DNA from 2 places in the Paenibacillus sp. SN-8-1 genome. Region 1 is predicted to be linked to the other one. Evidence: riboswitches for the same ligand, from Rfam matches in the RefSeq annotation. Region 1 holds a riboswitch; the other holds the start of a gene.
What was found. Region 1 has a riboswitch for cobalamin ahead of ACRRNK_RS05405 (ABC transporter substrate-binding protein). Riboswitches for the same ligand answer to the same signal wherever they lie in the genome.

Region 1 (3,422 bases):
TTCTCCGGCATCTATCTTCTCTACACCCGAAATGGTATGAAGTAACGTTGTTTTTCCACTCCCATTTGGCCCAATAATCCCTACGAATTGTCCCTGCTCTATCTTAAGATTCAAATCCCGGAGCACCGTCTTCTGGCCTATTCGCTTGGTGACCCCTCTTAGTTCGATCATGCTCACATCATACCACGCTCCTGTCTGTTCTCTCGCTGCTTCTTATTCCGGTATAAGAGATAGGCGAAGAACGGTGCGCCTACAAATGCAGTTACAATCCCCAGCGGAATCTCAGTTTGACCAAGGATGGTTCGTGCAATAAGATCGCTCCACATCAGGAAAATTCCTCCGCAAATGGCGGAGAGAGGGACGATCAGCCTGTAATCAGGCCCAGTGATCAGACGGATCATATGAGGAACGACGAGTCCTACGAATCCGATAACTCCGGCCACAGAGACCGCCGCTGCTGTAAGCAGGGTAGCTACAACCAGCATAACGAGCTTGGTCCGCTCAACGTCAAGACCCGAATGAGCAGCCTGCCGCTCACCCAGCGCAAATAAATTCAGCCGGCGTGCCCCGCTCCAGATAATGACCAGACCTATCACCAAATACGGCAAAAGGATGGCCATATATGACCATCCGCGAAGACTCAGGCTTCCCATTGTCCAGAATAAAATTTCATTTATTGTCTTCTTGGACATGGCTGTCAGGAAAGCCACGACCGCTCCAAGAAAAGTCTGCATAACTACCCCTGAAAGGATCAGGCTCTCTGTCGGGATTTTCCCGCCTTCTCTGGCAAGTGCAAGAACGACCCATAGTGTAATTACACCGGTAACAAAAGCTACCATCGGCAACGTAAATATGCCGATTACGGAGAACTGCCAGCCAAAGAAGATCAGCACTGCCGCACCCACGGAAGAACCCGAGGATACGCCAAGAGTGAAGGGATCCGCAAGCGGATTACGGAGAACTCCTTGAAACGCCGCCCCCGCAAGAGCCAAGGATGAACCTACAATAAGGCCAAGCAGCACACGCGGCAGACGAACATTAAGAACAATTTGTTCCGAAGCTGTGCTCCAGTCCGGCGTGATCCAGCCACCTAGGGCAGGAACCCTGTGAAGCAGAATTCGTGCAATTTCACCAATAGGCAGTGAGACCGAGCCGGTACCTACACAGATCAGCAGGGTAAGGACCAGCAGTACGAGACTGGCCCCAATATAACCCGCTAACTTCTTGTTCATTTAACAAGGTCCGGATAGATCGCTTTAGCAACTTCAATCAGGCCTTGAGTAACCCGCGGACCCGGGCGGCTGAGCAGATTATCATCAAGTCCCACAACCCGGTTATCTTTAATGGCCGTGATTTTATCCCACCCACTGCGGGCTTTGATAATATCGGCAAGCGTCTTATTGTTCTCATCCACTACACTCTTGGCATAGAGAATGACATCCGGGTTGGCCTTAATAATGTTCTCTTCATTAATTTGCTGCCAGCCGGTCAAATCGCCAGCTACGTTCACGCCACCGGAAAGAGAGATCATTTCATCCATGAATTCACCCTTACCTACGGTAAAACCAGGAGAGAATTCAATGTAGACCTTCTTCTTCTGTTTGTTCGTGACCGATTTCACCGCATCTGTAACCTGCTGAAGCTCTTTCTTCATTTGATCCGTAACTTTCTTGGCCTCAGCCTGGTGATCTGTAATTTGGCCATAAGTATCAATATCCTGGATCACGGCATCAATGGTCTTCGGATTGAACTGGAATACTTTAATATTCAGTCCCCGCAAAGTCTTGATGGTCTCAGCATCCGTAAGTCCCGCTACAAAGACTACATCCGGCTGTGCTGCAACGATGGTCTCGGCGTTCACCTTCATACCGCCCATCTTCGGCTTGGACTTGGCCGCTTCCGGATAATCGTCGAAATCCGTTACACCCACGATCTCCTTATCCAGACCAATAGCAAAAAGAGCTTCCGTCTCGGATGGAGCCAGAGATACGATTTTGGCAGGAGCTTTGTCAAAAGTAACCTCTTCCCCTGTAGCATCCTTCAGTTTCAATGGGTAGGTCGTTTTGAGATCAGCCTGCTCAGGAGCCTTAGCTTCCTGCTTCGTCGGTTCGGAGGCTGGGGTTCCTTCCTTCTCTGCATTTCCACATCCCGCAGTTACTGCCAGCATAAGCGTCAACAGCCATGCGGCCCAGATTTTGTTCAATTTCATTGTGTTTCTCTCCCCTTCTAATTTATGTTGCCAGATGGCTTGAACCTAAGAATTACCACTAGTCAAAAATGTGAAATGATTCAGGAGAAGCGACCCTTAAGAACTTTTCACACGGCTGCCTTACATGTAATTCGATCGTTCAGCTTAAACAGATATCACCTTGACGTTATCTGCGATTTCGATCATTTCCGTGCCAACAAAAAGAAAAGACCTGATCCTATGGATCAGGTATACGTCTACGAAAGCATGTCCGGTGAACCTTCATCTCTACAAGACGTGAGGTACAGCCGCACAAATTATATTCCGGCAGAACGTTGTCCCTTCCTCGGAGGACCGCTACGAAATCATAAGGCAGGTCTCCTGACTTCCGGGTGAATGACGATAGCCCGCCTTCCCATACTTATCAAGTACAGTGGCTGTTGATTGGGCTCGTCCCCGGTATACAGTGGCGGGACCGTGCCGGATTTGCACCGGCTTCCCTATTAACCTCGTATCATGGCATAGCCATTCTACAAGGACCTTATGAATATTATGTATTCGCTTATTCAAGATGAATCTACTCTACTGGATTATAGGTGAAATCGCCCCGCCATACAACCCGAAATTCCAACATTTTATGCATTTGTTGGGAATGTCGGCTAGAGGGTTAGATGTCTGAGTCATCAAGACACGGCCAGTCTCCGGCGAGAATTGTACAACGAGTTCCGAGGCCCAGTGCTGCTTATTTGGGAGGAATATAGCTGCTTATGACGAAGACTCTGGCTGCTTACTGCAAAGACACGTGCTGCCTTATTACGAAGTCTCATCCTTCTCATTACCAGATCTAATGTTGCTTATTCGAAGGAATATGACTGCTCATGATGAAGACTCGTGCAGCTTATAGCGGAGCCTGGTGCCACTTCTGACGAAGACTTGACTGCACCATAACATTACGAATTCTCATGCTCCTCATTGCCAGATCTAGTGCTGCTCACCTGGACAGGGATCCTCAGCAGACTGCCTGTCCCGGCTTGATAGTCCCGAAAGCTTACGCCCGGCAGCAGAAACGCCCTTAACAGGCGAACCACTCCGCCATGGGTCAGAATTAGAATCCGCGGTGGATTAGAAGGGGAGATATTCCCTGTATCCTTAGATTGTCTAACAAAGTTTAGAGTTTCTGACATGGCCTCCGTGCAAAATTGAGATACTCTGCTGCTGAAATGATCCCAGGATT
Region 2 (3,422 bases), 1.6 Mb from region 1:
GAGTTACTTATATCTGACGATCGGGAAGAATTCCGGCAAAGGCAATAACCTGATCCTGGAGACCATTCACCAGGGTAGGGAGAGCATTCCGCTGCGAATGGCTCCCTTGGTACTTGGGGGTACAATAATCACCCATTTATTCGGCGGCTCCGCAGGTAGGGAAGGAACTGCGATTCAGATGGGGGGCAGCCTTGCAGCGCGTCTAGGCAAGCTTCTGAGGCTGGATGCGGCAGACACGCGGATTATTCTAATGTGCGGCATAAGTGGTGGCTTTGGTTCGGTCTTCGGCACACCGCTTGCCGGAACCGTATTTGCTCTTGAAGTGCTGGTAATTGGAATGCTGCGGTATGAAGCTCTTCTTCCTTGTTTTATTGCCAGCGTGGTAGGGAATGTGGTCACTACGGCATGGGGAATTCATCATGTTCAATTTCAAATGGGCGCGGTTCCTGATCTGTCATTGGCGACCATACTCAAAGTAATGGCGGCTTCGATTGCCTTTGGTCTGACGGCCCTTCTGTTCAGTTCGTTGACCCATTACCTCAAGGGAACATACACAAAGCTTATCGCACATCCTTCTGTGCGTAGTTTTGTTGGAGGTGTGGTCATCATTCTCCTTGTGTTCATTTTCGGGACAAGAGACTACTTGGGACTGGGAATTCCTTTGATTGAACGTGCCTTTTCCGGGGACGTGCCGGACTTTGCGTTTCTGATAAAACTTCTTTTTACGGCCTTTACCCTGGGAGCGGGTTTCCTGGGCGGAGAGGTTACGCCATTGTTCGTGATCGGTGCCACACTTGGCAGTACGCTTGGGATATGGCTCCATGAGCCAGTTGGCTTCTTCGCGGCTCTAGGGTTCATAGCCGTATTTAGTGGAGCTGCGAATACACCGCTTGCCTGTTTTATTATGGGGATTGAATTATTCGGCTCGCAGGCAGCCGTCTATATGCTGATGGCTTGCGTAATTGGTTATTTATTCTCCGGCCATACGGGAATATATACGTCCCAGCAGCTTGGAGCATCCAAGTCGAAGCTATTCGTTATCGCCGGACGAGAGACTCTTGCGAATTTAAAAAAGAAATGAGCCGTGAAAATTCAATTGTATTATTATTACTCTTGATGTATAATTATTCCTATAAACATAATTGTATAAAGTGGGAACAGGTGTCTCAGCCCAGAAGGGCTCAGACTTAATAGGGAAGTCCGGTGTGAAGCCGGCGCGGTCCCGCCACTGTATCAGAGGAGTTAATTACGATCCATGCCACTGGCTTAACTAACTTAAGCTGGGAAGGCTGTAATGACGTTGATCCTGAAGCCAGGAGACCTGCCTGTTCTGACAGCACTGATGTACCTACGGGAGATAGGGAGGTGTTAGAGATTGCCACCCTTACGTGCACTTACGGGGCCTTCTTTAACCTACCGAGGTTAGAGAAGGCTCTTTTTAATTATGTTTAACTACAAATTCGTGATGGGGGTAGGAAATGAGTAACGTAAGAAGCGGTAACCTTGGTTTCCCACGTATTGGAGAGAATCGGGAGTGGAAGAAAGCGATTGAAGCATTTTGGGCAGGTAAAATTCAAGAAGATGAGCTTCATCAACAGCTCGAAGTTATCCGCCTTGGTAATTTGAAGTTGCAGAGAGATAAAGGGATTGAGATTATTCCTGTAAATGATTTCACCTACTATGATCATATTTTGGACACGGCTTCCATGTTTGGAGTCATTCCTACCCGCTTTAGCTATGAAGGTGGAGAAGTCCCTCTAACAACTTACTACGGAGTTGCACGTGGAAATAAAGAAGCAACAGCTAGTGAAATGACGAAATGGTTCAATACGAACTATCACTATATCGTTCCTGAGTTATCAGGGGTTACACCTGAGCTCACAGTGAACCGTCCTCTTGCTGCATACCGTGAAGCTAAGGAGAAGCTAGGTATTGAGGGGCGTCCTGTGCTTGTTGGTCTATATACGTTCCTCAAACTCTCTAAAGGCTATGAACCTTCGAAGCTTACCGAAGTGATAGACTCCTTCCTTCCTTTATACGTCCGTGTACTCAAAGAACTTGAGCAGGAAGGCGTAAAGTGGGTACAAATTGACGAACCTATCCTTGTAACATCGGTTAATGAGCAGGATTTGAAGCATATCAAGTACATTTATGAAGCTATTAATTCGGAGTTAACGAATCTCTCAGTTCAACTGCAAACCTACTTCGGTTCCGTAGAATTCTACTCTGAGGTAGTTGCGCTGCCAGTACAGGGCATCGGACTAGATTTCGTACATGACGAAGGACGTAACCTGGAAGCTCTGCGGCAGTATGGTTTCCCGCAGGGTAAGACCTTGGGAGCCGGAGTAATAGACGGCCGAAATATTTGGCGTGCCGACCTTGATGCCCAGTCGGCTCTTCTCAGTGATATTGTGAAGCTCGTAGGTGGTGCTGAAGTTGTTGTGCAGCCATCAAGCAGTCTTCTGCACGTGCCAGTCACTGTCCGCACAGAGACCAAGCTAGAGCCTGTTCTGAAGAATGCGCTAGCTTTTGCGGAAGAGAAGCTGAATGAACTCGTCCTGTTGACGAAGCAAGCAAATGGCGAACAGGTGGCCAGTGAGTTCCTTGAGAGCCGTGAAGCCTTGTCAGCTCTATCTGCTTCTCCAGCTAGAAACCGTCAGAATGTCAGAAGTCTCGTAGAGCATATCGCTGAACAGCCGTCTCATCGCGAGCATGATTTCTCCATTAGACAAGTGGCTCAAGAGAAGAAGTGGAAGCTCCCTTTCCTGCCAACTACAACGATCGGAAGCTTTCCACAGACAACAGAAATTCGGGCCGCGCGTCAGAAGTGGCGCAAAGGAGAATGGTCCGGCAGCCAGTATGGAGAGTTCGTTAAAGAGCAAATCCGTGACTGGATCAGCAAGCAAGAGGAGATTGGCATCGATGTACTGGTACACGGAGAGTTCGAACGCACAGATATGGTAGAATTCTTCGGAGAGAAGCTCGCCGGATTTGCGTTCACTAGCGGAGGCTGGGTTCAATCCTATGGTTCCCGTTGTGTGAAGCCGCCGATTATTTATGGTGATGTTGACTTTATCGAGCCGATGACAGTAGAAGAGACGGTATATGCGCAATCTTTAACGAAGAAGCCTGTAAAAGGAATGCTTACCGGTCCGATCACAATTCTGAACTGGTCCTTTGTCCGCAGCGATCTCAGCCGTGAGAACGTTTCATATCAAATTGCTCTTGCCTTGCGCCAGGAAGTGGAAGCACTTGAGCGTGCGGGTATTGAGATGATTCAAGTGGATGAGCCTGCCTTGAGAGAAGGTCTGCCCCTGAAGAGAGCAGATTGGGACAATTACCTGGAGTGGGCGGTATTGGCATTCCGTCTCAGCACTTCTACTGTCCGTGATACAACCCAAATCCATACCCATATGTGCTAC

Region 2: another riboswitch for cobalamin. It lies ahead of metE (5-methyltetrahydropteroyltriglutamate--homocysteine S-methyltransferase); the one in region 1 lies ahead of ACRRNK_RS05405 (ABC transporter substrate-binding protein).

What each region holds. Positions count from the first base shown of each region.
Region 1 is NZ_CP194782.1:1,148,599-1,152,020, reverse strand. Features, by position in the region: gene ACRRNK_RS05415 (ABC transporter ATP-binding protein) at 1-171, opposite strand, end outside; gene ACRRNK_RS05410 (FecCD family ABC transporter permease) at 174-1,232, opposite strand; gene ACRRNK_RS05405 (ABC transporter substrate-binding protein) at 1,229-2,209, opposite strand; cobalamin riboswitch at 2,543-2,747, opposite strand; gene ACRRNK_RS05400 (histidine phosphatase family protein) at 3,139-3,422, opposite strand, start outside.
Region 2 is NZ_CP194782.1:2,788,715-2,792,136, reverse strand. Features, by position in the region: gene ACRRNK_RS13255 (voltage-gated chloride channel family protein) at 1-1,081, shown strand, start outside; cobalamin riboswitch at 1,143-1,343, shown strand; gene metE (5-methyltetrahydropteroyltriglutamate--homocysteine S-methyltransferase) at 1,479-3,422, shown strand, end outside.